2 regions of the Micromonospora sp. BL1 genome follow, and region 2 is predicted to be linked to the other one. Evidence: riboswitches for the same ligand, from Rfam matches in the RefSeq annotation. Region 2 holds a riboswitch; the other holds the start of a gene.
The links. A riboswitch is a leader RNA that binds a small molecule or an ion and turns the genes downstream of it on or off. The one in region 2 is predicted to bind cobalamin.
Positions count from the first base shown of each region.

Region 1: it holds a riboswitch for cobalamin, as region 2 does, so the genes downstream of both, EAD96_RS10635 (ribonucleoside-diphosphate reductase subunit alpha) here and EAD96_RS04265 (peptidase) in region 2, are expected to answer to the same signal.

Region 1 is NZ_RCVK01000202.1:45,385-60,525, forward strand. Features, by position in the region: gene EAD96_RS10595 (class I adenylate-forming enzyme family protein) at 1-1,372, opposite strand, end outside; gene EAD96_RS10600 (acyl carrier protein) at 1,369-2,613, opposite strand; gene EAD96_RS10605 (inositol-3-phosphate synthase) at 2,690-3,910, opposite strand; gene EAD96_RS10610 (DegT/DnrJ/EryC1/StrS family aminotransferase) at 3,951-5,225, opposite strand; gene EAD96_RS10615 (glycosyltransferase) at 5,352-6,488, shown strand; gene EAD96_RS10620 (condensation domain-containing protein) at 6,503-7,942, shown strand; gene EAD96_RS10625 (MFS transporter) at 7,981-9,216, shown strand; gene EAD96_RS10630 (ribonucleotide-diphosphate reductase subunit beta) at 9,238-10,266, opposite strand; gene EAD96_RS10635 (ribonucleoside-diphosphate reductase subunit alpha) at 10,257-12,590, opposite strand; cobalamin riboswitch at 12,767-12,983, opposite strand; gene EAD96_RS10640 (PrsW family intramembrane metalloprotease) at 13,104-13,931, shown strand; gene EAD96_RS10645 (LysE family translocator) at 13,996-14,616, opposite strand; gene EAD96_RS10650 (acyl-CoA thioesterase) at 14,620-15,132, opposite strand.
Region 2 is NZ_RCVK01000147.1:27,912-43,052, forward strand. Features, by position in the region: gene EAD96_RS04215 (sensor histidine kinase) at 1-29, opposite strand, end outside; gene EAD96_RS04220 (ABC transporter permease) at 33-773, opposite strand; gene EAD96_RS04225 (ABC transporter ATP-binding protein) at 783-1,691, opposite strand; gene EAD96_RS04230 (aminoglycoside adenylyltransferase domain-containing protein) at 1,884-2,666, shown strand; gene EAD96_RS04235 (ECF transporter S component) at 2,799-3,713, opposite strand; gene EAD96_RS04240 (ABC transporter ATP-binding protein) at 3,710-5,341, opposite strand; gene EAD96_RS04245 (CbiQ family ECF transporter T component) at 5,338-6,579, opposite strand; gene EAD96_RS04250 (hypothetical protein) at 6,572-7,483, opposite strand; gene EAD96_RS04255 (prenyltransferase/squalene oxidase repeat-containing protein) at 7,480-8,934, opposite strand; cobalamin riboswitch at 9,072-9,212, opposite strand; gene EAD96_RS04260 (hypothetical protein) at 9,281-9,766, opposite strand; gene EAD96_RS04265 (peptidase) at 9,802-10,845, opposite strand; cobalamin riboswitch at 10,943-11,088, opposite strand; gene EAD96_RS04270 (ABC transporter ATP-binding protein) at 11,263-11,946, opposite strand; gene EAD96_RS04275 (ABC transporter permease) at 11,943-12,983, opposite strand; gene EAD96_RS04280 (sensor histidine kinase) at 13,207-14,427, shown strand; gene EAD96_RS04285 (response regulator transcription factor) at 14,424-15,062, shown strand.

The DNA.
Region 1 (15,141 bases), on a different contig from region 2:
GCCGGCGCAGCACGTCGGCGGGGGTCAGCTCGGCCACCACGAACAGCGTCGCGCCGTCGCGGCCGTCGGCCGGCGGCAGCACCCCGGCCGCGTCCACGCCGTCGACCCGGTACGCGGCGGCCTCCACCTCGGTGGCGCTGACCCGGGTGCCCTTCTCCTTGTAGACGTCGTCGCGGCGGCCGGCGAAGTGGACGTACCCGTCGGCGTCCACGTGACCGTGGTCGCCGGTGTGCAGCTGCGGGAACAGTCCGTGGGCGCGGCGGAACCGCTGGGCGGTCAGCTCGGGCCGCCGCCAGTAGCCGGCCATCACGTGCGGGCCGCGTACCACCAGCTCGCCGCGGACGCCCGGAGGCTGGCGCCGCCCCTCGGCGTCCACCGTGAAGATCTCGGTGCCGGGCAGCGCCCGCCCGCAGGCGCCGGGCCGGCGCAGGTCGGCGTCCGGCGGCATGATCGCCGCGCGTTTGCACTCGGTGAGGCCGAACATGAGCTGGACGGCCAGGCCGGGCAGCAGCCGGCGCAGGCCGGCCAGCACCTCGGGCGGCATGGCCGCGCCGGTGTTGGTGAGCAGGCGCAGCGGCGGGCGGGGCGCGCCGGCCCGGCCGAGCAGCCGCAGCAGGTTGATCGCGAGCGACGGTACGCAGGGCAGCACCGTGGCGCCGGACTCGACAAGTGTCGCCAGCAGGCGGCCACCGGTGTCCCCGGCGTCGCCCAGGCGCAGCCGGGCACCGGCGACGGTGCTGAGGAAGATCTGGTAGAGGCCGTAGTCGAACGAGGGCGGCAGCAGGACGTGCACCACGTCGTCGGGCCGGTAGCGCAGCTCCGACTGGATCGCCCGCACCGCGAACGTGACCTGGGCGTGCGTGGAGACCACCGCCTTGGGCATGCCGGTGCTGCCGGAGGTGTAGATCAGGCAGACCGGGTCGACCGAGAGCGGGGCCGGGCCGGTGGGCGTGCCGCTGATCGCCGCGGCGGACGCGGCGCGGCGTGCCTCGTCCGCGCCGCGAACCGGGACGCCGCGGGCGCGGGACAGGCCGGCCAGGACCGGGTCGTCGGTGAGGACCAGGCCCGGCTCGGCGTCGTCGAGCACGTGGGCGAGGGCGACCTCGGGGGCCGGCGTGCGCAGGACGACGAAGACACCGCCGGTACGGGCGACCGCGTACAGCAGCGCCGGCAGGGTCGCGTCGGTGGGCAGCGCCACCAGCACCCGATCGCCGCGCCGGATGCCCTGCCCGCGCAGCCACCCGGCGAGGCGCAGGCTGTCCGCCCGCACCTGACGGTACGTGCGCTCGACGGTCCCGTCCCCGGCGGCGGGCGCGTCGGGGCGCGCGTCGGCGGTGCGGTCCAGCAGGTCGTGCAGGAGTTCGGTACTCATCGGGCACCTCCGGTGGCGGCGCCGAACATGGCGCACAGGGAGCCGACGTCGCGCAGGTCGGCCGCGGACAGCGCGGTGGCCGGAACCTCGACGCCGAGCCGACGTTCGACCCGGTCGATGACGTCGACCAGCCGGAACGAGTCGAAGCCGGGCAGTTCCCGGAGCACGTCGGTGGTGCGCAGGGCCGAACCGTCCAGGTCCAGGGTGTCGCCGAGCGCGCCGAGCACCGCCGCGCGTACGCCGTCGTCACCGGCCCGGTCCGGCGCGGCCGGTGCGGCGTCGTCGCCGGTCCCGGCGGCCGGTCCGGCGATCGACTCCAGCGCGGCCAGGTGGTCGGCGATCAGCGCGCCGAGCGCGTCCGCCAGTTCCGGCGCGGCCGGCCGGCCCGCCTGGGCCCGCCGCAACGCCACGTAGCTGCGCGTGGCGAGTTGCTGCCAGCGCGCGGCCTGCCCGGCCAGCGCGGCGGCGGCCTCCGGCGCGACCGCCGCGAGCCAGCGTTCGTGCAGGTCGCGGGCGCGAGCCAGCAGCCAGACGTCGAGCACGAAGCGGTGCAGCCCGGCCACCGTGTCCAGGGCGGCGGCGGTGCGGGCCAGGTAGCTGTCGATCTCCGGGCGGGCCCGTCCGGCCCGGGCGGCGTTGCCGGCGAGCATGGCGGGCACGTCGATCGCCGGGGCCGGGTGCGCGGTCACCGCCAGTGTGTGCGCGCCCCCGGCCAGCGCCGCGTCGAATGCGGCGTCGGGCAGCCGCCACACACCGGGCCGTGCGGGCCCCCAGGCGGTGTCGTTGTGGTACGCGTCGACCACTGTGACCTCGTCCGGCCCGGCGGCCGTGACGAGGAAGCTGTGCCGCATGTGCTCGTGCTCGTGGTAGGGGCACCACGGCAGGTCGTACGCGTCGGCGGTGACGTAGAGCGGCTGGCCCGGGGCGCACAGCCGGCGTACCTGCGGGCCGTCGAGCTGCATCCACCGGCCCTCGACCCGCAGGCCGAGCAGGTCGACCGCCTCGGTGGCCCGGTCGTCCGAGGTCGCCTCGACGGTGACCAGGCCGTCCTGGTCCCGGGTGCGGAACCCGTACCGGGCGCCGAGGGCGAGGTGGCTGCCGGACCCGTTCGCGTGGTCGGCCAGCAGGGCGAAGCTCGTCTGGAGACAGTCCAGCGCGGTCGCGTGCAGACCGGTCAGGATCGGTGTCCACACCGGATCCGTGGTCGGCCGGTCGGGCGCGTTCGGGACGTGGTGGGACATGGGGAACTCCTCGATGCGGATACGTGGGGCGGGGCCGCCGGCGCGGAGGGTGCCGCGCCGGCGGCCGGTGCGAAGGTCAGCTGTCGGCGCGGCCGTCCAGACCGTTGGCCCAGGTGGAGAGCGCCTGCGCCTGCTCGGCCAGCGCGTGCTCGTCGGTGCCGATCGGGTCCTTGAAGAAGAACCCCAGCTCCTCGATCGGGCCGACGTGCCCGGCGCGGTGCGCCGCGGCGGTCAGCCGGGCCAGGTCGAGCACCAGCGGCGCGGCCAGCGTCGAGTCCACCCCGCTCCAGGTCAGTTGCATGGACATCCGGACGCCGAGGAACCCCTCGAACGAGACGTGGTCCCACGCGGTCTTGTGGTCGCCCAGGTCCGGCACGTTGTCGATGTGCAGCGGGGCCGTGACGTCCTCACCGAGCAGCGCGGGCAGCACGCCCGACTTCGAGCTGAGCTTGCTGCGGGCGTTGCGCGGATCCTCCAGCGTGGCGCCGTCGCCGCCGCCGAGCAGGTTGACCCCGGCCCAGGAGAGCACGTGCAGGGCGCGGGAGGTGAACATCGGCGCCAGGGCGGTACGCAGCAGCGTCTCCCCGGTCTTGCCGTCGGAGCCGGCGAACGGCACGCGCTCCCGCTGCGCCATCATCTCCAGCGCGGGCAGCCGGGCGCCGGTGGACGGGGTGAAGTCGACGAAGCCGCAACCGGCCTGGAACGCCGCGTACGCGACCACCGAGCTGGCCGGCAGCGCCTTGTCGTCCGGGTCGGCCATGGCGCGGGTCAGCGCGTCCAGGTCGTCGTGCTCGGGCCGGTGGTCGGCCGGCGGCTCGGTCGAGGACACGTTGATGACGACGACCCGGGACAGCCCGTTGCGGCTGCGGAACTCCTCGATGTCGCCGGCCAGCCGGTCGACCACCTCGGCCAGCGGTGCGGTCTCGGTACGCGCGTCGTATCCGGTGCGCAGGTTCTGCTCGACCTCGGGCAGGCTGCCGCGCACGGCGGCCAGCACGGGTGCCGGGATGACGCCGGAGTCGACGAGCGACTCGGCCTTCTTCTCCAGCGGCGTGTCGACGATGTCGTGCCCGCCGACGACCAGGTCGTTCCAGCTCGCCAGCGGCGCGTCGCGCAGCATGCCGGTGTCGGTGACGCAGCCGGTCGAGTCGGCCATGCCGGCGCGCAGCGCCAGCAGACCGGTGATCGCGGTGGTGGCGACCGAACCGCGGGCGCCGTTGAGCCACACGCCGACGGGCGCGTCCGTGTCGGGGGACGAGGTCGGGGCGTGCGTGGTCTCGCGATGGGTGACGGTCACGGGAAGACTCCTTCTGTGGGTGCGCCGGTGGCGGCGCGGATCAGCGGGCGAACACCTTGGCGACGGCGGCGGCGATGTCCTCCATGTCCTGTTCGGTGCCGAGGAAGGTGCTGTGGTGCGTCTGGACGGTGTGGGCGGCGAGCCATTCGGTGTTCGGGTACGTGCGCTCCCGGTGGATCGCCGCGAAGCGTTCGGCCAGCGGTGCGAGCAGCGGCTTCGTCCAGGGCTGGAGCAGCCGGCTGCGGTGCAGCGGCTCGTCGGTGCAGTAGAAGCGCCGGCCCAGCTCGGCGGTGAGCGCGGCGGCCACGGCGGCGTTGTCCATGCCGGCCGGCAGCTCGTCGAAGACGACGGTGCCCTCGTAGATGGAGATGCGGGTCTGGCCCGCCGCGGGTCGCAGCAGCCGTACGCCGTCGACGCCGGCCAGCATCTCGCCGAGCAGCCGGTAGTTGTGGTTGCGGACGCCGTGCTGCTCGTCCAGGGTGGTCAGTTGCGCGCAGGCCACGGCCGCGGAGAACTCGTTCAGGCAGAAGTTGGCGCCCTGCACGCCGGCGCTTTCCTCCAGGTCCAGTTCGCCGGCCGGCGTCCGGTCGCCCCGGTAGCGGCGCGAGTCGGCCCGCAGTTCCTGCAGCACCGGCGCGAGCGTGTCGTCGTCGGTGACCACGGCCCCGCCCTCCCCGCAGGTGAGCACCTTGCCGTGCTGGAAGCTGAAGCAGCCGAGCCGGCCGAGCGAGCCGGCCTGACGGCCCTGCCAGGTGGCGCCGTGGGCCTGCGCGCAGTCCTCCACGACGGAGATGCCGCGCGGCCGGGTGACCGCGTCGAGTGCCGGCACGTCGGCCATGTTGGAGGCCCAGTGCACGGCGACCACCGCGCGCGGGTCCACCGACAGGTCGAGGTCGTTCGGCCCGACGCACCCGGTGTCCCGGTCGACGTCGACGAGCACCGGGACCAGGCCGGCGCGCAGCGCGGCGGTCGCGGAGGCGGTCCAGGTCAGCGCCGGTACGAGCACCGTCTCGCCGTAGCCGAGGCCGAGTGACTCCAGGGCCACCACCAGGGCGCTCGACCCGTGGTCGACCGGTACGCAGTGGCGGGTGCCGACGTAGCGGGCGAAGTCGGCGGCGAAGCGGCGCTCGAACAGGCCGGTGTCGCCGACGGACGGGCTGCTGATCGCCCACCGGCCGCCGGTCAGCACCGCGGAGAGGTTGCCGGCGGCGTCCGGTGCGGGGATCGGCCAGCGTGGCCATGGACGGTCGGGTGGGCGGACCGGCCGGCCACCGTCCACGGCGAGCCGCCGGTCGAGAGGAATGGAGGTCGTCATGTCTTCGACCTTGATGGTCATCGATACATCAGCGGTACACGTGCGATTGCCGGGACGGCCGGTGCTGTGTATCGGCGTTGTATCCGGGTGGTCGAACCTCGGGGCATGAGCCGATCCGTATCGCCTGTGAGTGAACCGACCGAACCCCGCGCCGTCGCGCGTGGCGTCTCCGTCGTCATCCCGGTCAAGGACCGGGTGGCGGAGATGCGCCGCCAGCTCCGCAGCCTGCGTGACGCCGCCCCGAACTGCCCGGAGCCGGTGGAGGTGGTGGTCGTCGACGACTCGGCGCCCACCGCGGCCGCCGCGCACCGCGCCGCCTGTGCCGAGTACGGCGCCCGCTACGTGCGCGGGCCCCGGCACGTCGGGGCCAAACGGAACCTGGGCGCCCGGCACGCCCGGTACGACCTGCTGCTGTTCACCGACTCCGACTGCCGGGTGCCGGCCGACCTGATCACGCGGTACGCGGCCCGGCTGCGCGCCTCCGGCGCGGAGGTCGCCGGCGTCACCGGCCCGGTGATCGTCGAGCCCGGAGACAGCGCGTTCTTCCGCGTGATGCGCCGCTCCTACCTGCTGCTCGGCGACCTGACCCGCCCGCTGCACTACGAGCGCGTGTCCTGGGGCGCCAGCGCGAACCTGGCGGTGAAGCGCTCCGTCTTCGAGGCGGTCGGCGGATTCCCGGAGGACTCCCCGATGCCGCTGGGCGGGGAGGACCTGCACCTCGGGCTGCTCCTCACCGACGCCGGCTACGTGCTGCTCGCCGACCCGGACGGGGTGGTCACGCACGACACCGGCGTCGCCGACACGTTCCGCGCGGTCGCCTACCGGTTCACCACGTACGGACGCTCCGAGCAGTGGCTCTGCCTCGCCCACCCGCACCGGCGCCGGTTCGTGCTCAACACCGCCAGCACGCTCGCCGTGACGGCCCTGGCCGGGCTGCTGACCGCCCGGCGCAGCGGGGGACGCAGCCTGCTCGCGGTGCCGGCCGTCGCGGCCGCCGTGATCGCCGCGAAGACACCCGGCCGGCTCGGTGGGGACCGGGGACCCCGCGCGGTGGCCGAGTCGATGGCCTGCGCGGCGATCGAGACGCTCTTCGACGGCGCCGCGTTCGTCACCTCGCTCCGGCTCGGCCGGCCCGACCTGCTCTTCACCGGCTTCCGCGCGCCGGACGAGGCGGACTACCAGCCGGACGTGGCCGATCACCGGCCGGACGAGGTGGACCGTCGATCGGCCCCGCCGGTGGCCGTGCCGCCGGTGGCGGCCTGACGGGGGGAGTGGCAGTGCCGACGACGTTTCCGCTGGCCCCCGGCCAGCAGATGATGTGGGAGTTCATGACCGCGCTCGACCCGGCGCACCCCGGCGCCTCACGGCTCGTGGTGGTGGAGTTCCGCCGGTTGCGGGGCACGCTGCGGGTCGACGTGCTGCGGCAGGCGATGCAGGACGTGGTGGACCGGCACGACGCGCTGCGGATGCGGTTCGACCGCATCGGCGTGGAGCCCGAGGTGCGGATCCTGCCGCACGTCGAGTCGCCGCTGGAGTACGTCGACCTGTCCGGGCTGCCGCCGGCCGAGCAGCAGGCCCGGGTCGAGCGGATCGCGTACGCGCACCGCAACGACGAGTTCGACCCCGGCCGGGCGCCGCTGTGGCGGGCCGCCCTGGTCCGGCTCTCCGAGACCGAGCACGTGCTCGCGCTGTGCTTCTTCCACATGGTCTCCGACGGCTGGTCGTGCCGCGTCGTGGTGGAGGACCTGTGCCACGCGTACGCGGCCCGGCTCGGCGCGGCCGATCCGCAGCCGCCGCTGGGCGTGGACCCCACCGCGCTCGCCGCGCTCCAGGAGACCGAGCAGGCCGGCAACGGCGTCGACGCCGCCGCCCGGGCCGCGTACTGGCGGGACCTGCTGCGGCCGGTGGAGCCGTACCAGCTCTTCCCGGCGTCGCCGCCGGCGCCGGACGTCGCGCTCAGCGCCGAGGTGGCCACCCGCTTCGCGTTCCCGCCCGAGATCACCGCGCGGCTGCGCCCGGCCGCCCGGCGAGCCCGCACCAGCCCGTACGTGCTGCTGCTCGCCGCGTACCTGGTGCTGCTGTCGAGGCGGGCCGGACGGTCCCGGGTGGTGCTGGGCACCACCACGCTGGGCCGGGAGAGCCCGCTGTCCCGGCAGCTCGTCGGTCAGTTCACCAACAACGTCTACCTGCCGGTCGACGTCGCGCCGGACGCGCCGATGAGCGCTGTGGTCGACGCCGCGCACGCCTCGCTGGCCGGGGCCGTCGCGCACGCCACCTCGTTCCACCGGGTGGCCCGGGCGGTCCGCCCCGACTTCGCGGCGATCCGCCCCTGGCCGGACAACCACCTGTTCGACGCCTGGTTCCAGTCCGCCGCGTCGGCGTCGCCGGTGCTGCACTGCCCGGGCCTGCGGGTGGAGCCGGTCGACATCACCGCCCGGGCCGCGCCCGGCACCCCGTCGCCGGTGGTCGCCGCCGACGTGCCGCCCGAGTGCCTGCCCGTCTGGGTCAAGCGGGGTTCACCGATCGTCGTGGTGGACGACGACCGGGCCGGCGGCGTGGTGATCCGCAACCGTGGCGTCTTCGGCGACGACCTGGTACGCGGGCTGATCGACGACTACGTCGCGGTGGTCTCGGCGCTCGTCACCGACCCGGACGCGACCCCGGAACGGGTACGCCTTCCTGACGGTGCGTGCTTCCTCGACCACGCGATCGGGTAGGAGATCCGACGGACCGACCGGAGAGAGGTACGACGACCATGACGGACACCTCGACGAACCAGCACACGACGGAGCAGCCCGCGCCGCCGGTGCCACGCTCGGCCGTACGGGCCCGCTGGTCGGTGGCGCTGCTCTTCGTCATCATGGGCCTGGCCATCGGCGGGTGGTCGGCCCGCGTGCCGGAGGTGCGGGACGCGGTCGGCGTCGGCAACACCGGCTGGGGCCTGGCCAACATCGCCACGAACGCCGGGGAGCTGGTCTCCCTGGTCGTGGTGGCGGTGCTGATCAGCCGGATCAACACCCGCCGGCTGGCGCTGGCCGGGGCCGCGCTGATCCTGGTCAACGCGCCGCTGCTGGCCGCGTCCACCACTGTGGTGGCGCTGGTCGGCGGGCTCGCGGTCTGGGGTTTCGCGGCGAACCTGCTGGCCACGCCGATGAACGCCCAGTCGGTCGAGGTGCAGAAGCGGTACGGGCGGCCCATCCTGTCCACCTTCCACGCCGGCTTCAGCATCGGCATGCTGGCCGGCGGCCTCTGCGGCACCGGCGCCGCGGCGATCGGGATGTCCCCGTCGGCGCAGATGGCGGTCACCAGCGTCCTGCTGGGCGCGCTGCTGGTCGGCACGCACCGCTGGCTGCCGGACACGCCCCGGCAGGAGACGAAGGACGGCGAGGAACGGCGACGGCTGCGCGACCGGTTCACCCCGCAGCTGCTGCTGCTCGCGGTGATCGCGTTCCTCGCCTCGTTCATCGAGATGGCCGGCGCACAGTGGAGCGCGCTGTACGCGACCGAGGTGGCCGGCGCCGCCGCGGTGCTGGCCGCGGCCACGTACACCTGCCTGTCGCTGGCCGCTACCGTGGCCCGGCTGTTCGGCGACCGGCTGGCCGGCCGGTTCGGGCGGATCCGCTTCGTCCGGCTGTCCGCGCTCGTCGCCACCGCCGGCGTGGCGCTGCCGGTGGCGTACCCCCATCCGGCCGCGGTGATGGCCGGCTTCGGACTGCTCGGCTTCGGCCTGGCGTGCGTGACCCCGACGGTGCTCGGCTTCGCCGGCGAGCAGCCCGGCCTCACCTCGGGTGAGGGCGTCTCGGTGGTGGCGATGGGCCAGTGGCCGGGCGCGTTGCTGGCGGCGCCGGTGATCGGCCTGCTCGCCGGTGCGCTGGACCTGCGCAGCGCGTTCGTGGTGGTGGCCGTGATGGCGGTCGCCGTGGTGGCGTTGATCGGGCGGGTCCGGGCGACGGCGCTGCCCGGCGAGAGCCCGGTCCCGCCCCGGCCGTGACGGCCGGGGCGGGGGCGGCGGTCAGAAGTCGTCGTCGAAGGTGACCGAGCCGGTCACCCCGACCTGGTACGCCGACACCCGGCGTTCGAAGAAGTTGGACAGCTCCTGCACGTCCTGCAGCTCCATGAACGCGAACGGGTTGCCGCTGCCGTACATCGGGGCGATGCCGAGCACGGCGAGGCGCCGGTCGGCCACGTGCTGGAGGTACTCGCGCATGTCGGCCAGGGACATGCCGGGCACGCCCTGCCCGAGCAGGTCCTCGGCGAAGCTCACCTCGCACTCCACCGCCTCGGCCAGCATCTCCCGGACCTGCCGCTCCATCTCGCCGTCGAACAGGTCCGGCTCCTCGGCGCGTACGGTCTCCACCACGTCGAAGGCGAACGCCATGTGCATCGACTCGTCCCGGAACACCCAGTTGGTGCCGGAGGCCAGCCCGTTGAGCAGGCCCCGGGACCGCAGGAAGTAGACGTAGGCGAACGCGCCGTAGAAGAACAGCCCTTCGATGCACGCGGCGAAGCAGATCAGGTTGAGCAGGAACGCCCGCCGGTCCGCGCGGGTCCGCAGTTCCCGCAGCTCGAAGATCGAGTCGATCCACCGGAAGCAGAACTCGGCCTTGCGGGCGATCGACGGGATGTTCTCCACCGCGGCGAATGCGGCGAAGCGTTCCTTCTCGTCCGGCACGTACGTGTCCAGCAGGTTCAGGTAGAACTGGACGTGCACCGCCTCCTCGAAGAGCTGCCGGGACAGGTAGAGCCGGCCCTCGGGGGAGTTGACGTGCTGGTAGAGGTTGAGCACCAGGTTGTTGGCGACGATGGTGTCGCCGGTGGCGAAGAACGCCACCAGCCGCGACACCAGGTGCCGTTCGGCGGGGGACAGCTTCGCCAGGTCGGCGAGGTCTCCGTGCAGGTCGACCTCCTCGACCGTCCAGGTGTTCTTGATGGCGTCCTTGAACCGGTCGAAGAAGCGCGGGTAGCGCATCGGCCGCAGGGTCAGGTCCATGCCGGGGTCGAGCAGCATGTGCCGGGTCGGTGCGGTGGTGGTCACTGGCATGCCTCGCAGCTCTCGGGGTTCTCCAGGGAACAGGCCAGCGCCTCGTCGTCGCTCACGGCGGAGACCACGCCGGAGACCGGGGCGAGCACCGGCGCGACGGTGGCCTGCTGGATGCGGGTGGCGGGACGGGAACGCAGGTAGTAGGTGGTCTTCAGCCCGGCCTTCCAGGCGTACAGGTACATCGAGGAGAGCTTGCCGATGGTCGGCGCGCTCAGGAACAGGTTCAGCGACTGGGACTGGTCGACGAAGGGCGCCCGCGCGGCGGCCAGGTCGATCAGCGCCCGCTGCGGCAGCTCCCAGCCGGTGCGGAACAGCTCCCGCACCGGCGCGGGCAGCTCGGTGATGTCCTGCACCGAGCCCTCGGCCCGCTTGATCCGGTCGCGGACCTGCGGCGTCCACAGCCCGCGCGCCTTCAGCTCCCGCACCAGGTACGTGTTGACCTGGAGGAATTCCCCGGACATGGTCTCGCGCTTGAACAGGTTGGACACCTGCGGCTCGACGCACTCGTAGCAGCCGGCGATGGAGGCGATGGTGGCGGTCGGCGCGATCGCCACCAGCAGCGAGTTGCGCAGCCCGTGGGCGGCGATCCGTTCGCGCAGCGCCGCCCACCGCTGCGTCTGCGCCGGCTCCGCGCCCCACAGGTCCGGGTGCAGGTCACCCTTGGCGGCCCGGGTCTGCGGGTACGCCGGATGCGGGCCGAACTGCTCGGCCAGCCCGGCGGAGGTCTCCAGCGCGGTCAGCAGGATCTCCTCCTGCACGCGGGTGGACAGCTCCCGGGCCTGGGCCGAGTCGAACGGCAGGCGCAGCGTGAAGAACGCGTCCTGCAAGCCCATCAGCCCGAGCCCGACCGGCCGCCAGCGCGGGTTCGACGCCGCCGCCTGCTCGGCCGGGTAGTAGTTGATGTCGATCACCCGGTCGAGGAAGAGCACAGCCGTGCGTACCGTGGCGCGCAGCCGCTCCCAGTCCACGCCGTCGGCGGTGACGTGGGCGCCGAGGTTCACCGAGCCGAGGTTGCACACGGCGGTCTCGGTGTCGTCGTTCACCTCCAGGATCTCGGTGCACAGGTTGGACAGGTGGATCACGTTGCCCGGCTCACCGGTCTGGTTGGACAGCCGGTTCGCGGCGTCCTTGAACGTCATCCAGCCGTTGCCGGTCTGCGCGAGCGTGCGCATCATCCGCCCGTACAGGTCCCGGGCCCGCACCGTGCGGACCGCGTTCTTCTCGGCCGCCCGGTACGCGGCGTCGAACGCCTCGCCGTACAGGTCGGGCAGCTCCGGGGCGTCCGACGGGTCGACGAGCGACCACTCGCCGTCGGCCTCGACCCGGCGCATGAACTCGTCCGGGATCCAGTTGGCCAGGTTGAGGTTGTGCGTACGCCGCGACTCCTCGCCGGTGTTGTCCCGCAGCTCCAGGAACTCCTCCACGTCCGGGTGCCACGGCTCCAGGTAGACGCAGGCCGCGCCCTTGCGCCGGCCGCCCTGGTTGACCGCGGCCACCCCGGCGTCGAGTGTCTTGAGGAACGGCACGATGCCGTTGGACCGGCCGTTGGTGCCCCGGATCAGCGCGCCCCGGCCACGCACCCGCGACCAGGCGATGCCGATGCCGCCGGAGAACTTCGACAGCTTCGCCACCTGGTGGTACCGCTCGTAGATCGAGTCCAGCTCGTCGCGCGGCGAGTCGACCAGGAAGCACGACGACATCTGGGTGTGCCGGGTGCCGGAGTTGAACAGCGTGGGGGAGCTGGGCAGGTAGGCCAGACTGGACATCAGCCGGTAGAACCCGACCGCCTCGCCGGGGGTGCGGGACAGCCCGCAGGCCACCCGCAGCAGCCAGTACTGCGGCGTCTCCACCACCAGCCGGGTCTGGGGGTGCCGCAGCAGGTAGCGGTCGGCCACCGTGCGCAGTCCGAAGTACTCGAACCGCAGGTCGCCGTCCGGGTCCACGGCGTCGTCGAGCTTGCGGGCGTGCCGGGCCACGAACGCGGCCGTCTCGTCGCCGATCAGGCCCAGCCCGTGCGCGTACGCGATCGACTGGCTGAAGCTCGCCACGCCCTGGCCGCGGACCTCCTTGTCCACGTACGCGGCGAGCAGCCGCGCCGCCAGCTTCGAGTACTGCGGCTCCTCGCCGATCAGCTCCGCCGCGGTCTGGATCGACAACCGGTCCAGCTCGGCGGTGGTCGCCCCGTCGTAGAGCCCGCTGATCGTCTTGGTGGCCACCCGCAGCGGGTCCACCTCGTCCAGGTCGGCGACCCAGCGCTCGACCGCCCGGACGATCTTGTTGACGTCCACCGGCTCGGTGTCGCCGTCCCGCTTGCGTACCCGCATGGCCGGGCGGCGGGCCTCGGGCCCGGCGCTCCCGGACGGGGGACTCTCCTGTACGACAGTCATGACCTCTCCTCGCTGTCACCGTCTGGAGACGGCGGGAGACGCCAACGGGCGCGGCACGGCCGGCCCGGCTGCTGGCGTCGGTCGTCCCGCGCGACCTCCGACCGCCGTACGCCGGAGGCGCACGGCGCGCTGGCAGGTCTTCGGACTCGCGGGCCCGACCGGGGTCGCCGGTCGCCTACCGGCCGTCGCTTCCCAGGCCGGTGGCCCAGTGCTGTTGACGGCTGTCGTTCCCACTCACCGCTGCGGGGCAGTCCCGGACTCCCACCGGGTTCCCTCTTGCCTCGGCCCCGCCCCGAAGGGCTCGGCCGAACCAGCTGCGGCACCACCATATATGGCGGTGAGGGCTTGCGTGCAACACCAGATGTCGTGTCGGCGTGTCGGAATGATCTCACCGTCCACAGTGCCCACCCCCGATTCGGGCGCGGCCCGGCGGGCGCGATACTCGGCGGTATGGGGAATACCGGGCGCCGCTGGGCGTGGGTGGCGGTCCTGCTCGTCGGCGTCGGGCTCCACCTGCTGGTGCTGGAGACACTCGCCGGCACCGGGACCGTCACGTTCGTACCGGCGCTGATCGTGCTCGGCGCGTCCGTCGCACCCGCCACGTTCCTGGCCTTCGCCCAGGGACGGCCGGCCCGCCGCCCGGTCCCCGGCTCCGTCGTCGGCGTCGCCGCGCTCCTCGGCGGTGTGATCGGCGTGGTCGCCGCCGGCTGGCTGGAGTACGGCACGCTGCACCGCCTCGGCGTCCTGCCGATGGCGCTCGTCGGCCTGGCCGAGGAGACCGCCAAGCTGATCGTGCCGGCCGGCATCCTCCTGCTGTGGCGGCGGCACCCGTCCCCGGCGCAGGGGCTGGTGATCGGCGTGGCCTCCGGCGCCGGGTTCGCCGCGCTGGAGACCATGGGCTACGCGTTCGCCGCGTTCGTCGGGTCGGAGGGCAACCTCGGCGCGGTCGAGCGGACGCTGCTGGTACGCGGTCTCACCGCGCCCGCCGCGCACCTGGCGTGGACCGGGCTGACCGCCGCCGCGCTGTTCACGTTCGCCGCCGCGCCCGGCGGCCGCAGACTGGCGGCGTTCCTGCTCACCTTCGCCGCCGCCGTCACGCTGCACACCTGCTGGGACACGTTCGGCACCCAGCCCGCGTACGTGTTCATCGGCGGCGTGTCACTGGGCTGGGTGCTGCTACGCCTGCACCTGGACCGCGAGCGTCCGCCGGCGTCGAACCGGGAACGGCCTGATGATCATCGCCAGTTCGCCGAGGCGGCGGGGTCGGAGCACTTCTGATGCCGCCACCCCGGCGTGATGGAGTCGATCAACCGGCCCGGGCATCGCCGAGCCCCGACGCGTCTCAGCCGGCGGCCAGCCGGACGCCGAGCGCGACGAAGGCGACAGCGCAGAGCCGGTCGATGCGCCGCGACCAGCGGCTGTCGCCCCACCGGCCGGCGAACCGCCCGGCGCCCACCCCGAGCGCCAGGTCCACGGTGAGCTGCACCGCGACGAACATCGCACCGAGCAGCACCAGTTGCGCCGCCACCGGGCCCGCCTCGGGCCGGACGAACTGCGGCAGGAACGCCACGCTGAACAGGATCATCTTCGGGTTGAGCAGGTTCGTCAGCAGCCCGCGCCGGAACGCCCGCCCGGCGCCGCCGTCCGGCCGGTCCGCCGGGGCGCGCCGGCCCGTGCCGCGCAGCGCCCGCAGGCCCAGCACGATCAGGTACGCCGCACCGGCCCACCGGATCGCGGTGAACAGCACCGGGGACGCGGCGATGACGGTGGCGAGCCCGGCCACCACGGCGGCGACGTGCACCGCCTCCCCGGCGGCGACCCCGAGCGCGGCCACCGCGCCGGCCCGCGGACCGTACCGGGTGGCGTTCGCGAGCACGAACATCATGTCCGGCCCCGGGGTGAGCATGAGCACCACGATCGCGGCCAGGTAACCGGCGAGCGTGGCCGCCGACAGTCCGAGCACCGCTCAGCCCTCCCCGGCGCCGTCGAGCAGCGCCCGGCGCAGCGCCAGCCGGTGTTCGCGCCGGATCTGCGCCTCCCGGTAACGCCGCCGGTCACCGTCGGTCTCGGCGCGCAGCGGCGGCACCGGCCGGGGCTGCCCGTCGTCGTCGATCGCCACCATCACCAGGTGCGCGGTGGCCACGTCGACCGGCGGCACCGCGCGGTCCCACCGGTCCGCGCTGACCTTCACCGCCACCTCCATCGAGCTGCGGCCGGCCCAGGTGATCCGGGCGTCCACGTGGACCACGTCCCCGACGCGTACCGCGCGCAGGAACGCGGTCTCGTCGATGGCGGCGGTGACGGCCGGTCCGTCGGAGTGGCGGGCGGCGACCACGCCGGCGACGGAGTCGATCAGGTTGAGGATGCGCCCGCCGTGGACCGTGCCCATCAGGTTGGTGTGGTGCTGGTCCATGATCTGCGACAGGGTCAGGTGCGAGGCCGACGGTGGTCGGCCGGTGAGCGTGATGGTGTCGGGCACTGTGCGGTT
Region 2 (15,141 bases):
TCCGCACGTAGCTCGGCCTCGATACTCACGACCTACTCCCAGCGGAAGTACCGCGCGGCCAGCCCGCCAGCCACGATCGTCCACCCCAGCATCACGGCCACGTGCAGCACCTGCGGCCACTGACCGGCGGTGGCGTCCTGCAATGATTGCACGCCCGCGCCGAGCGGGGTGAAGTCGCTGATCGCCCGCAGCACGCCGGGCATGCTGTCGCGCGGGAGCCAGAGACCGGCGAAGAACACGACCGGAAAGAAGAGTACGGTCCCGACCGCCCCGGCACTCTTGCCGCCGGGCGCGAGCGCGGCGACGAGCAGACCGATCGCGAACATCGTCACGGCCGCCAGCACGTAACTCGTCAGGTACGCCGGCACCTGCCGGGGCAGCCGTACGCCGAACGCCAACCGGCCGATGGCGAGCGCGACGAGCATCGTCACCACGGACATCGCAGTGGACATCAGCAACTGCGCGCCGAGCATCGCCGCCGGCTTGACCGGCGTGGTCCGCATCCGGCGCAGCACACCCTTCTCCCGGTAGGTGGCGAGCAGTTGGCACAGGCTGTTCAGCGCGAACATGGCGATGCTCAGCGCGACGATGATCGGCACGTACAGGTCGATGGTCCGCAGCCCGCCGAGGCCGGCGTCGGGCTCCCGGAACGCGGGGATCGCACCGAAGATGACGAGCAGGAGCGGCGGGAAACCGAGCGCGAAGAAGACGATGATCGGCTCGCGGAAGAACAGTCTGGTCTCGGTGGCGGTGAGCCGGTACAGCGCGGACATGATGTCTCCTCAGGCGTCGATCGGGCGGCCGGTGAGCGCGACGAACGCGTCGTCCAGTGAGGTCTGCTCGACCCGCAGATCGGCCGCGACCACCTGATGGCGGGCGAGCACAGTGGTCACGGCGAGCAGCAGGTCTCCCGTACCGGTCACGACGAGCTGGCTGCCGGCCCGCTCGACGGACGTGACCTCCGGCAGCGCGGTCAGCAGGGCGTGATCAAGCGGCGCGGAGGGCCGGAACCGGATTCGCTGCCGGTCGTCGACGCGCGCCACGAGCCCGGCCGGGGAGTCGAGCGCGACCAGGCGACCGGCGTCGATCACCGCCAGCCGGTCGCAGAGCCGTTCCGCCTCCTCCATGAAGTGCGTGACCAGCAGCACCGTCACACCCCGATCGCGGACGCCCTCGATCAGATCCCACGTGTCGCGCCGCGCCTGCGGGTCGAGGCCGGTGGTCAGCTCGTCGAGCACCGCCACCTCCGGGTCGCCGACCAGCGCGAGCGCGATCGACAGCCGCTGCTTCTGCCCGCCGGAGAGCCGCCGGAACTGCGTGCCGAGCTTTTCGGTGAGACCCAGCGTGTCGATCAGCGCACGCCAGTCGGCCGGCCGGCGGTAGAAGGAGCTGTACAGCTCCATCGCCTCGCCGACTGTGAGCTTGTCGGGCAGCTCGCTCGCCTGGAGCTGCGCGCCGAGCAGGTGCCGCAGCTCCCCGGTGTCACGTTGCGGGTCGATGCCGCAGACCCGGACGGTGCCGCCGTCCGGGACGCGCAGCCCTTCGACGCACTCGACTGTCGTGGTCTTGCCGGCCCCGTTCGGGCCCAGGATGCCGAAGATCTCGCCCTGCTCGACGGCGAAGCTGACGCCGTCCACAGCGGTGTGCTCGCCGTAGCGCTTGACGAGGCCGTCCACCTCGATGATTGCCATGGCAGAAGCGTGCCGCCCGGCACCCGTACGCCGAATCGACCGCGCGGCGAGAGCCGCCGCACAGCCCGGTGGGTGCGGCGGTCAACCAGGTGGTTGATGCCGGGGTCGACCGGGGTCGTTGGCATGCTGCCGGCGATGTCCGGGGCGGCTTAATCGGTGGCCGCCCGGCAACCGGCCGCGCAGGATCACCCAGTGGCTTCACCCGACATGGTTCTCTCCGACCTTCGCGAGGCGTGGCGCGAGGCGCTGGCCGACCGCCTTCTGGGCCTGTACCTGCACGGCTCACTGGTGGCAGGCGACTTCGATCTGGGCCGCAGCGACCTGGACCTGCTCGCGGTCCTCGCCGGCGACCCGGACGAGAAGCTCCTCGACGTACTCGCCGGCCTGCACGCGGATCTCGACCGGCGGCATCCGCAGTGGGCGGGCCGGATCGAGGTGGAATACGTGTCACTGGACGCGGTGCGCGCCGTCGGCGGCCGGGGCCACCTGATCGCCCGGATCAGCCCCGGCGAGTCGCTGCACCTGCTGCCCGCCACCACTCACCGCGTCGTGACCTGGGTCGCCGTGCGCGACCACGGCCGTACGCTGCTGGGACCGCCGGCCGGCGAGCTGCTGCCCGCCGTCGACCCCGGCCTGGTCCGCGCGGCTCTGCTCGACCACGTCCGCGACTGGCCGGCCTGGGTGCTCGCGATGACCCCACCCGGAGCCCAGTCGTACGCGGTGCTCACGCTCTGCCGGGCCTTCCAGCGGCTGCGCAACGGCCGGCAACTGTCCAAGCGGCAGGCCGCCGAGCAGACCGCCGCCGCCCTCCCGCGATGGGCGGACCTGATCGTGTGGGCGCGCGACTGGTGGTACGACTCCGGCCACGACACCGATCCCGGCCGGTTCGACGAGGTCCGGGCATTCGTGAACGAGGTCAGCGCCGCCATCCTGGCCGCGGAACAACGCAAGGCGTACACCGACCGCGCCCGGTGAATGCCGGCCCAGGATCGGGAACAGTGCGCCGAAGCGCACGGTCAGGCCAACCTGCCGGGGGCGTCGCTGACATGCGCCCACCCGTCGTTCATTCGGGCGGCAGCGTTGCCCGGTAGCGAAACGCGTCACCGATCATCTGACGGGCGGTCGCGGGGTCTGCGATGAGCTGACCTCCTCCGCCGCCTGCGAGGATGTCGGCTTGATGCCGGGCATGGTCACCTGCTCACCATCCGCCCCGGGCGTGGCAGATTCGGGCGCGGCGAAGGTGACCGGAGCGCCGAACGCGGCCCGCCGGGCGGCGCGGCGCAGCGCCGCCAGGACGGCTGGACCGGCGAGGACGATCGCCACGGCTGTGGTGATCGCCCGGCCGGTGTCCCAGCCGAAGGTGGAGGTGACGGCGGTGAACAGGGCGAGGCGGTGCAGGTTCTCCAGTACGGGCGCACCGGCGACGTACGACAGCTGGGTGTCCGCGCCGACGCTGAACGGCCAGAACCACAGGTTCATCAGCAGGCCGTAGCCGTAGGCGGCGAGCACGCCGTAGCCAGCCAGGACGGCGGTCTCGGCCCGCCCGCGCAGCCGGGCCGGGAGCAGGCCGGCGCCGAGGCCGATCCAGGAGGCGCAGAGCATCTGGAACGGCAGCCACGGTCCGACGCCCGCGGTGAGCAGTGCGGACGCGAACAGCGACGTGGCGCCGAGCAGGAATCCGAACCCGGGTCCGAAGACCCGGCCGGCGAGGACGAGCAGGAAGAACACCGTCTCGATGCCCGCGGTTCCCGCGCCCAGGGGCCGCAGGGCGGCGTTGACGGCAGCGAGTACGCCGAGCATCGCGAGGGCTTTGCTGTCGATGCCGCCGGAGGTGAGTTCGGCGAGGGTGAGCGCCACGAGCACCGGCAGCATGACGAGGAAGACCAGCGGCGCCTCGGCGGTTCGGGCGGTGCTCTCCGGGTTCGCGGGGACGAAGAAGGGCCAGGTGAACGTGGCCAGCGCGGCGGCCGAGGCGAGAGTCAGCACCACTGCGGAACGCGGGGCGACTCGCAGCACGCTCATGCCGGTCCCCCGGTCGCGCTGATCGCGGCGGCGACCTGTTCCACTGTCAGCCAGGGTGCGGGGGCCAGGACCTTGGCCACCTGCGGCGCGAACGCCGGGGAGGCGAGCATGACCTCGGCGGTGGTGCCGTCGGAGACCGTCTCCCCCTCGGCCATCACCACCACCCGGTCGGCGAGGGTCGCGACGAGTTCGACGTCGTGGGTGGCGACCACCACGGCCCGGCCGTCGCCGGCCAGCATCCGGACGACGGCGGTGAACTGCCGCTTGGCGTGGTAGTCCAGGCCGCGGGTCGGCTCGTCCAGCAGGACCACCGGCGGAGCGGCGGTGAGCTGCACGGCGAGCGCGAGGGCGAGCCGCTGTCCCTCGGACAGGTCCCGGGGGTGCCGGTCACCGGGCAGGCCGGGGACGAGCTGGTCCAACAGTGCCCGGCAGGTGCCGGCCGGCACGTCGGTCTCCCGGTCGGCCTGGGCGCACTCCGCGTCGACGGTCTCCAGGTAGAGCAGGTCGCCGGAGTTCTGCGGGACGAGGCCGACTTGGCGGCGGGCCTGACCGGCACGCAGTGCCTTCGGGTCGGCCGTGCCCTCCGGACCGGTCACGGCGACGGTGCCGCCGTGGCGGGGCCCGCTGCCCTGCACCGCCCAGAGCAGGCTGGACTTGCCGGATCCGTTGCGGCCCATCAACGCGACGATCTCGCCGGCTCGCAGATCGAGGTCGACGCCGGCCACCGCGACGGTCCCCGGGTACCGTACGACGATCTTCCGCGCGGTCAGCGTGGGGCGGTTGTCCGCGACCACCGGGGCCGGCGGCGGCTCCGCGTCGGCGAGCCGGTGCCGCAGGTCGGACGCCCGTCGGCGGGCGTCGCGGACCGACAGCGGCAGCGGTGTCCAGCCGGCGAGGCGACCCAACTCGATCAGGGGTGGCGCGATGTCGACGTGGGCCAGCGCCGTCGCGGGCGTGCCGTCGTGCACGTGGCCGTCGCCGGGCAGGTACAGCAGCCGGTCGGCGTACTGGAGCACGCGCTCCAGCCGGTGCTCGGCCAGGACCACGGTCACCCCGAGGTCGTGGACCAGACGGGTGACCGTGGCGAGCACGTCCTCCGCCGCGGTGGGGTCCAGCGCGGAGGTGGGTTCGTCGAGCACCAGCACCCGGGGGTGCGCGGTGAGCACCGCGCCGATGGCGACCCGCTGCTGCTGTCCGCCGGACAGCGTCCGCAGGGGCCGGTCCCGCAGGTCGGCGATGCCGAGCAGGTCCAGGGTCTCCTCCACCCGCTTGCGCATCACCGCCGGCGGCAGGGCGAGCTGCTCCATCCCGTACGCCAGTTCCTCCTCGACGGTGTCGGTGACGAAGCCGGCCAGCGGGTCCTGGCCGACCACGCCGACGACGTCGGCGAGGTCACGCGGCGGGTGCGTACGGGTGTCCCGGCCGTCGACGGTGACGGTGCCGTGCAGGGTGCCGCCGGTGAAGTGCGGGACGAGGCCGTTGATTGCCCGCAGCAGCGTCGACTTTCCGGCGCCGGTACGGCCGGCGACCAGGCAGAGTTCACCCTCGTCGATGTGCAGTGTCACGTCCCGCAGCGGCGGCGGGCCGCCCTCGGCGTAGTGGACGGTGACCCGGTCGAAAGTGATCATCGGCGATCTCCCGGTGACTGTGTCGTCGCGACGCGTTCTCCGTCCGCCGGTGTCTTCGGCACGGGGACGGGCGGGTCCACCGCCGGCGGGCGATGGACCCGCACCACGGGCGGTGGTGGTGCCAGCCAGGCCGGCGCCGCGGCGACGCCGACGGCGAGAAGCATCAGCGGGGTCAGTTGCGGCCAGGTGAGCGGGCTGACCGGCGGGTAGAGCAGTTCCGGGTCCCCCGAGCCGGCGAGCATGGTCAGCGCCGCGGCGGCCACCCCGCAGCCGGCCACGATCAGCTCGGCCGGGTGCCAGCGGTCCGGCCGGTAGCGGCTGCGGCGGACCCGGCGACCGGCCAGCAGCATGCCGGTCACGGCGGCCGCCAGTCCGGCCAGAAGCATCGGCAGCCCCAGGTAGCCGGGTCCGGCGCTGTCGAGCAGCCCGTAGGTGCCGGCGCAGACGCCGACCAGCCCGCCGAGGACGAGCCCGCCGGTGACGGTCCGCTGCCCGGCGGCCACCGAAGCGGTGCGGCCGTAACCACGGGAGTCCATCGCCGCCGCGAGGGCCAGGGACCGGTCCAGCGCGTCGGCCAGCACCGGCAGGGCGATCCCGCGCAACGCCCGCATCCCCCGCCCGGTCGCGCCACGCAGCCGACGGGCCCGGCGGACCCGGAGCACGCTCTCCACCAGTTGCGGGGCGACCGACAACGCGACCACGACGGCGGTACCGACCGCGTACAGCGCTCCGGGTACGGCCTTGAGCTGCCGCTTCGGGTTGGCCAGGGCGTTCGCCGCACCGAGGCAGATCAGCATCGTCGCCAGCCGCAGCCCGTCGTAGAAGCCGCCGAGGATCTGCTCGACGGCGACCGGTCCGAACAGGCGGATGCCCGCCGCCCACGCGGGCAGCGGGATCTCCGGCAACCGGACCAGGATGTGCTCGCCCTGGCCGCCGCCGAACACGATCCGGAACACCACCCGCATCGCGACGATCACCACACCGAGCCAGACGTACATGCGGAACGCCAGAGCCCACGGCGCGTCGCCACGACGGCGCACCACCACCAGCCCGGCGACGGCGACGAGCAGTGCCAGGGGCAGTGGATTCGTGGTGTGGCTGGCCGCGGTCGCCAAGCCGAGCGCCCACAGCCACCACGCGCCCGGATGCAGCCCTCGGGGCAGCCACCACACCGACCACCGGCCCGGCAGACGACCGGCGTCAGCGGCCGGCGACCCGGTGACCGCGGCGTCAGTCATCCGGGCCGGTGGCACGCCGCCGACGGGCCGCGACCAGCGCGCCGGTGGCGAGCACGGCGAGCAGCAGCACCCCGGCGATCGTGCCCAGTGGCAGGCCGTCGTCGTCACGGGACGCGGCGACATCGGTCACCACGGGCTCGTCGGAGGAGCCCTGCGGTGCCGTGCTGTTGTCAGCACCCGGCGTCGCCGCCAGGGTCGGCGTACCGGCCGTCGGTGACGTGCCGGCGGAGGTCGGCGGGCTGACGGAGGCCGGCGGGCCGGCGGTGCCGGTCGGCCGGGTGGGCTCACCGGGCCGGCCACCGCCGACCGGCGGCGCCACGACGGTTCCGCCCGCCGGTGGTGGCGCCGCCGGCCCGCCGCCCGCGGGTGGCGGCGGCGGAGGGGCCGGTGGCGGAGAGGGCGGCGGCGCGGGTCGTTTCGGCGCGACGCCGGGACGAGGCGCGTCGTTGGCGTTGCGGTTGAGCGAGAACGACCAGCCCTCGAAGCTGCCGGCCGCCGGCTTGCGGTTGAGCACACCCTTGTCGCTGTACGTCCAGCTGCCGCCGTTCGGCGCGTGCCAGTACGACCAGTACGCGCTCGCAGGCGGCGTGTCGACGCACTTCTCCGTCGCGGCCGACGGCTTGCCGTCGATCCGGCAGATGAACCCCTCGCCCCAGCGCAGCGTGCCGGTGATCGGGAAGCCCGCGTTCTTGAGCGCCGCGAGGCCGGTGGCCTGGGTGCCCGGCGCGCAGCGCACCACCGTTCCGCCGCCGAGTTCGTTGAAGTCCACCACGACTGTGACCCCGGAGGCGTCCGGGCAGTAGCCGGCCGACCCGGCGGCCACCGCAGGACTGCCCGGTCCGATCGTTGTGCCTGCGGTGACCAGGGCGACGACCAGCGCGCCGCGGGCGGCACGGAGGCTCATCCCGCCCGCCGTCGGCCGAGCACGAGCAGTGTCACTCCGCCACCGATCAGCAGCAGCGCGATCAGCAGATAGCTGCCGATCGCCGCGCCGGTGGTCGGCAGCCCGCCCAGCCCTGACGCGGCCGGGGTCGTGATCGGCGGAGCGGCGGTGGTCGGCGCCGCGGTCGTGGGCGCGGGTGTCGCCGGAGGGCTGGTCACGCTCGGCGTCGGGCCGGCGGTGCCGGTCGGCGGAGGCGACGTGGTGAGCGTGGGAGACGCGGTGGGCGTGGCGGGCGCGGTGGGCGAGGCCGTGCCGGTCGGGGTGGGAGTCGATGTGGGCGGCGTGCCGAGGCCGATCCGGCCCAGCGGAACCTGGGCCAGCCCGAGCAGGGCCTGCGCGGTGGCGCGGCGCCACTGGTCACGGTCGGTGTCGGTGATCCCGCCCGCCGTGGCCGCCGTGAGTCCGTCGGTGTTGTAGGCGATCGCGCCGGCGTCGGCCGAGGCGGCCCCGCCGTCGCCCGCGGTGAGCTGCAGCGCGGCCAGGGCCTTCGCGGCCCGGGCGGCGGCGTCGTCGCGTCCGGCGGCGGCGAGGGCCTGCCCGGCCAGGCCGGTGCTGTTGGAGTTCGCACCGGTGGTCGGTCCCGAACCGCCGAAGGAGCCGTCGGCGTGCTGCTGGGCCACCAGCCAGTCGGCGCCCTTGCGCGCGGCGTCGCCGGCACCGGTGGCGCCGTCCTCGGCGGCGGCCAGCAACGCCTGCACGGCCATCGCGGTCGAGTCGACATCGAGGGTGGCGCCGGGCTGCTCGTCGCAGGAGGAGGACGGCCCGTCGGCGGTGTCCGGGTAGAGCCGGAAGCCACCGGCCGCGCACTGCTGCCGGAGCAGGAAGTCCACAGTTTCCTGCGGTAGGTCGCCGCTGCGGGCCAGGCCGAGCACGGCGAACGACTGGTCGAAGGTGTTGCTGGCGTCCGGGCCGCTGTCGGCGGTGGTGCGGCTGGTGATCCGTCCCCGCTGGTGCCCGGCGTCGGCGCCGGCGATCAGCGACAGGGTTTCCGCCCGCAGGTCGTAGCCGCCGAAGTCGGTGGGGTCGGCGCCGGCGGCGGAGGCGGCGTAGAGCAGTTTCGCGGTGGCCCCGCCGTCGGTGAAGCCCTCGATGCCCCAGTCGTCGTAGCTGTTGTAGGAGCGCACGTGCTTGGCGGCCTGCGCGGTTGCCGCCTGCCGGGTGGGCGCGTCCACGCCGGTGGCGGACAGTGCGACCAGGCCGTCGATGGTCAGCCCCCAGTCCTCGGGGGTGAACGGGCCGGGCAGCGTACCGTCGGTGAACTCGCCGGCCAGCCAGGCCGCGGCGTCGCGGGCGGCTGTGACGTGGGCCGGGGCGGGTGCCGCGACAACGGTCAGAGGGGCGCCGGTGATCGCGGCGAGGGTCGTGACCGTGGCTATACCGAGACCGGTGGTGAGACGCCGGGACAGGGGCATCAGGGGTGCCTTTCGCAGAGCGGTCGGTGAAACCTCCGGAAAGCACCCCGAGAAACGGACACCCCGCTCCGCGTGCTGCGGTGAGCGGGGGTGGTCGGACCTCGGCGGCCCGGACTTCACCCTGTAGACCTCGACAGTGGAAGCCGCTCGTCCCGGGCGGGGCATTCCGGCTCGCGAGAAGGCACTCTCGCTCACGGTTGCGGGTCAGCGCCGGCTTCGAACCGGCTTCCCCCCACACGGGACGTATGCAGTTGTGTGCCCGGCGCACCGGGTGCCGACACCGTACCGCCCGGGCGCGCGACGACGCCAGAGCAGCGGCCGGCACCCGGTGCGCCGCTGGTCACACCTAGGGAGCGGCGATGCTCGGCGGGGCGCCGGCCCCGAAGGACCAGCCCTCGACACTGCCCGGCGCGGGGTTGTAGCTGGTCGCCCCGGACGTGCTGTAGGACCAGGAGCCGCCGCTGGGGGCGTGCCAGTACGACCAGTACGCCGTGACCGGCGGGGTGTTGACGCACGGCTCGGTCGCGGCGGTGGGCTTGCCGTTGATCCGGCAGACGAAGGCCAGGCCCCAGCGGGCGGTGCCGGTGACTGTGAAGCCGGCGGCCTGCAGCGCGGCCAGGCCGGTGGCCGGGTCACCCGGGGCACATCCGACCTGGACGCCGCCGCCGAGCGCGGCGAAGTCGACGACCACTGTGACTCCCGAGGTGCCGACGCAGGCGGCGGCGTGCGCGGCCCGGGGCGCGGGTTCGGCGGCGGTCAGCGCGACGCCCGCCACGGCGGCGGCCAGCAGGCCGGCCAGCCAGGTGCGGACTGTGGAACGGTGACGGAACACGGGTCCTCCTGTGATCGGGTGAGCGGCGAGGGGGTTCACGGGCAGGCGAGCGCCGGCGCGCCGGGGTCGGCACCGGCGGCGGACAGGCGGGCGTACCCGGTCCCGGTGAGACCGAGGACGGCCTGGGCGGTGGCCCGCGGTGCGGTGGCCGGGTCGAAGCCGCCGCCGTCGAAGTCGACAGCGCCCCGGTCCGCCGGTGCCCCGGCGCAGCCGACCTGGAGTCCGGCGAGGAACGCCCGGGCGCGCGCCCAGGCCAGGGGCCGGCTGCCGTCGCGCAGGGCCTGCGCGGCGAGGCCGGTGCTGTTGGCGTTCGGCGTGCCGGCGGCGTTGGCGAAGCCGCCGTCGGCACCTTGGACGGACACGAGCCAGCGCAGCCCGGCGGCGGCGTCGGCCGGACGCCCCGCGGCGCGCAGCGCCTGCGTCGCGAGCGCGGTCGCGTCCACGTCGGACACGCAGACCGGTTGCGCGGGCAGCAGCGGGTAGCCGCCGTCCGGGCATCGGGTGCCGGCCAGCCAGGCGGCCGCCGCCGGTGGCGCCCCGGCCGCTGTGCGGTCCAGCGCCAGCAGCGCGAAGGACTGGCTGAACGCGTTGCTGTAGTCGCCGTACGCGGACCGGTCGCTGAACCGGCCGGCCGGCGTCTGGAGCGAGCGCAGCCGGGCGATCAGGTCGACCCCGCCGACGTCGGCCGGGTCGCCGCCGCGCACCTGCACGGCGAGGGCGAGCTTGGCTGTCGCGCCCGCGTACGCCTCGGCGACGCCGTCGCCGACGTATCCGTCGCGGACGTCCGGCCGGGTGACCCAGGCCAGCGCGTCGGCGCTGTAGTCGTCGGCGGCGCCCGCTGCGGCGAAGACGAACACGGCGTCGAGGGTCAGCCCCTGGTCGGGGTAGGCGACGCCGTCGAAGACCGCCTCGAAGCGTTCCCCGTCGACCAGTTGCCGGGCGAGCCAGCCGGCGGCGGCCTCGGGGCGGGTGAGGGCGGCGCGCTCGGGTGCGGCGACGGCCGGTGTGGTGAGGATGAGGGCGGCGAGCACGCCGCAGAGGAGCGCGAGCAGGCGGTGCCGGCTTCGGCGGACGACCATCGGAAGCGCCTTTCCGGCCCGGCGGTCGTCGAAAGCCCGGCCGATGCGGCAACGCCGGGTCGGTCGGGACTCCGACCCGTGGGCCACGACGGGTGGGGAGCGGATTCACGCGTACGACGGGTATTCGGGCTCGCCGCCAGAGTTCACTGGACGGCCTACCGTTGCGGGCCAGCGCCGGATTTCGACCGGTCTTCCCCCGCACGTACACGCGGTGATTCAGTTGTCGCGACAGTCTTATGTGGCCGTAGCCCCGGTGTCAATGCGCCAGGAGCCGCACACGTGCCGTGACGAGCGGCGGAGTCGGCGGTCTCACATTCCGTCGGCCGCGACCGCGTTCCCGCCGGCCGGGGACGGGCCGGCGTCCCGGCGTACGCCGGGTTGCTGCTGCGGGCCGGACAGCTCGTGGGTCGCGCCGCTTCAGCGGGCCGGTGCCGGAAGGTGGAGGCGGCCGTCGTGGACCTCGGCGACCTGGTCGGCGGCGGTGAGGAGCGTGCGGTCGTGGGTGACCAGGACGGTGGCGGTGGCCTGCTGGTGGGTGAGGCGGGTGATCAGGTCGATGACGGCGGCGCCGCGTTCGTGGTCGAGGGCGCTGGTGGGTTCGTCGACGAGCAGCACGGTGGGGTCGTTCATCAGGGCGCGGGCGATGTTGACGCGCTGGCGCTGGCCGCCGGAGAGCTGGTGGGGCCGGCGGTCGGCCTGGCCGGCGAGGCCGACCGCGTCGAGGAGTTCCATGGCGCGGGTGCGGGCCGTGGCCGGCGGGCGGCCGTCGATGTGGGCCATGACCTGGAGCTGCTCGGCGGCGGTGAGGGAGGGCAGCAGGTTGGGCTGCTGGAAGACGATGCCGATCCTGCGGCGGCGCAGGTCGGCGAGTTCGCTCCTGATCATGCCGGTGGTGGGGGTGCCGTCGACGGTGACGGTGCCGGAGTCGGGGGTGATGAGGGTGGCGGCGACCGCGAGGAGGCTGGACTTGCCGGAGCCGGAAGGGCCGATCACGGCGGTCAGGCTGCCCTTGGGTACGTCCAGGGTGACGCGGTCGAGGGCGGTCAGGCGGCCCTCGCCGTCGGGGTAGGTGAGGGTGACGTCGGTCAGGTTCAGGCTCATCGGGCGCTCCCCAGGGCGGTCAGCGGGTCGACGGAGGTGATGCGGCGGATGGACAGAGCGGCTCCGAGCGCGCCGAGAATGACGATCACGGCCGCGGGGAGCAGGACGGTCACCGGGGTCAGGAGGAACGGCACCGCGGACCCGGCGACGAGGGCGCCGAGGGCGGCGGCGATGCCGGTGCCGAGCAGGGTGCCGCCGGTGAGCAGGACGACGGCCTGTCCGAGGGCGTCCTTGAGAAGGTTGGCGGTGGAGGCGCCGAGTGCCTTCAGCACGGCGACGTCGCCGCTGCGCTGGATGGTCCAGACGGTGAAGAAGGCGCCGATGACCAGGGCGGAGATGGCGAACAGGAAGCCGCGCATCAGCTGTAGGGAGCCGTTCTCGGAGGTGTAGGAGCCGATCGCGGACAGCGAGTCGTCGACGGAGACCGTCTCGGTGCCCGTCTGCCGGTCGATGGCCGCCAGATCGGCCCCCGAGGTGGTGGTCAGGGCGACGACGGTTGCCGTCGGGCCGCCGCCACCGGTGCCGGTGGGAGGCGCGATCCGCTGCCAGGCGTCCAAGCTGGTCCACACCACAGGGGTGTGGCTGAAGGAGGCGTCGCCCCGTACTGCAGCCACCGTGAGTTGCTGCGCGGCCAGCGTGATCGAGTCACCGGCCTGCACGCCGAGGTCGGCGGCGGCCTTGGTGGACAGCACTGCCGAGCGCCCGTCGATCCGGTCGCTGTCGGGGGCCAGGCGGGAGCCGGGCCGGACGCCGAAGGCGGAGACCCCGGCGCTTCTGTCCCCGGCGGTGGCCTTGGTGGTGGTGATGCCCAGCGGCTCGGCGCCGGTGACTCCGGGGGCCTCGGCCCACTGCTGCCACTGCTTCTCGGTGACCGTGGAGTTGGAGTACGACACACTCTGGCCGTCGCCGGGTGCCTGGAAGGCGATCCTGTCGGCGGGCAGGCCGGTGATGGCCGAGACGTTCTGCTGGCCCAGTCCGGCCGTCAACCCGGACAGCAGCCCGACCAGCAGGGTGATCAACACGATGACGGTCCCCATCAGGGCAAAGCGTCCCTTGGCGAACTTCAGATCTCTCCAGGCGACGAACACGGCCTCGGCCTGTCCTTTCCAGCGGTGGAAGCGGTATGGATCCACCATCGCTGCCGACGCCCGTGTGCGCGTCTGGCGTAGGACGGCACTTCGCGGGCCGGAAGACGGCACCCGGGTTCTAACTTTCGATAGAGGCCCCCGGGCCGCCTGCCTCGGTAACGTGGGACGCACTGTGAGCACCGCTGTCCCCGTCCTGACGCCGACCATCCGGGCCCTGGCCTGGTGCCTTCACCTGCTGATCGCCGGCCTGCTCGTCCTGGCCGCCGGCCGGGCGGTGGCCGTCGACCGGCCCCACGCCGGACTGATCGTCGCTGCTGCGGCGGCGTTCGGCCTGACGTACGCCGCCGGGCCGTTCCTTCCCCGCATCCGCCGTTCGCGGCGGACCGCCGCGTGGTGGCTGGCGGCCGTGGGCGCCGTGTGGCTGTTGCTGCTGGGCCTGTCCGCCGACGCGATCTGGGTGGCCTTTCCGCTGTACTTCCTCCAGCTCCACCTGCTGCCGCGCCGCGCCGGCCTGGCCGCCGTGATCGCCACCGCCGCGGCTGCCGTCGCCGGGTTCGCCGCCCACACCGGCTCCTTCACCCCGGCGGTGGCGATCGGTCCCGCGCTCGGCGCCGCCGTCGCCGTCGGGGTGGTGTGGGGATACCAGGCGCTGTACCGGGAGAGCGAGCAGCGCAGGCAACTGATCGAGGAACTCACCGCCACCCGGGCCGACCTGGCCCGGGCCGAGCACACCGCCGGCGTACTCGCCGAACGCGAGCGTCTGGCCCGCGAGATCCACGACACCCTCGCCCAAGGCCTGTCCAGCATCCAACTGCTGCTGCGCGCCGCCGAGCGCGCCCTGCCCGGCCGGACCGACGCCGCCGCCGGCCACGTCGACGCGGCCCGCCAGGTCGCCGTGGACAACCTCGCCGAGGCCCGGCGCTTCGTCGCCGCACTCACCCCGCCCGCCCTGGAGGGCACCACCCTGGCCGGTGCACTGGAGCGCCTGTGCACCACCACCAGCGCCCGCCACCGCCTCACCGCCCGCTTCCACCTCGTCGGCGATACCGTGCCGCTGTCGACCGCCCAGGAGGTGGCTCTCCTGCGTGTCGCCCAGTCCGCCCTCGCGAACACGGTCCGGCACGCCCGGGCCACCACCGCCGAGGTCACCCTCAGCAATCTCGGCGACCACGTCGCCGTGCACGTCGTCGACGACGGGCGCGGCTTCGACCCCGAACGGACGTCCGCCCCCGACGCCGACAGCGGCGGCTTCGGCCTGGCGGCCATGCGTGCCCGCATGGACACCCTCGGCGGCACCCTGGCCGTCGAGTCCGCGCCCGGTCACGGCACCGCCCTGACCGCCCGGCTTCCCCTCACCCAACCCACCGAGACCGAGCCCGAGGGCCGCCCGTGACCGACGACGCCCCCATCCGCCTCCTCCTGGCCGACGACCACCCCGTCGTACGGGCCGGACTGCGCGCCGTGCTGGAAACCGAACCCGGCCTCCTGGTCGTGGCCGAAGCCGCCACCGCCGAGGATGCCGTCATCCGCGCCGCCGCAGGCGACATCGACGTCGTGCTGATGGACCTGCAGTTCGGCAAGGGCATGGGCGGCGCCGAAGCCACCGCCCGGATCACCGCCCGCCCGGGAGCGCCGCGCGTCCTGATCGTCACCACCTACGACTCCGACGCCGACACCCTGCCCGCCATCGAGGCCGGCGCCACCGGCTACCTCCTCAAGGACGCCCCACCCGAGGACCTGGCCGCCGCCGTCCGCACCGCCGCCGCCGGACGCACCACGCTGGCGCCCGCCGTCGCGGACCGGCTGATGAACCGCCTGCGTACGCCGGGCACCGCCCTGACCCGACGCGAGACCGAGGTCATCGCGCTGGTTGCTGACGGTCTGTCCAACCAGGCCATCGGCGCCCGCCTCCACCTGACCGAGGGCACGGTCAAGTCCCACCTGGCCCGCATCTACGCCAAACTCGGCGTCGACTCTCGCACCGCCGCCGTCGCCACCGCCACCGACCTCGGCCTCATCCGCCGCTGACCGGATGTCCGACGGTCGCCTGTTCCCGCCCCCGGTCACCGCTCACCCTCCGACGGCCATTGGCCCCGGTTCCTTGGTC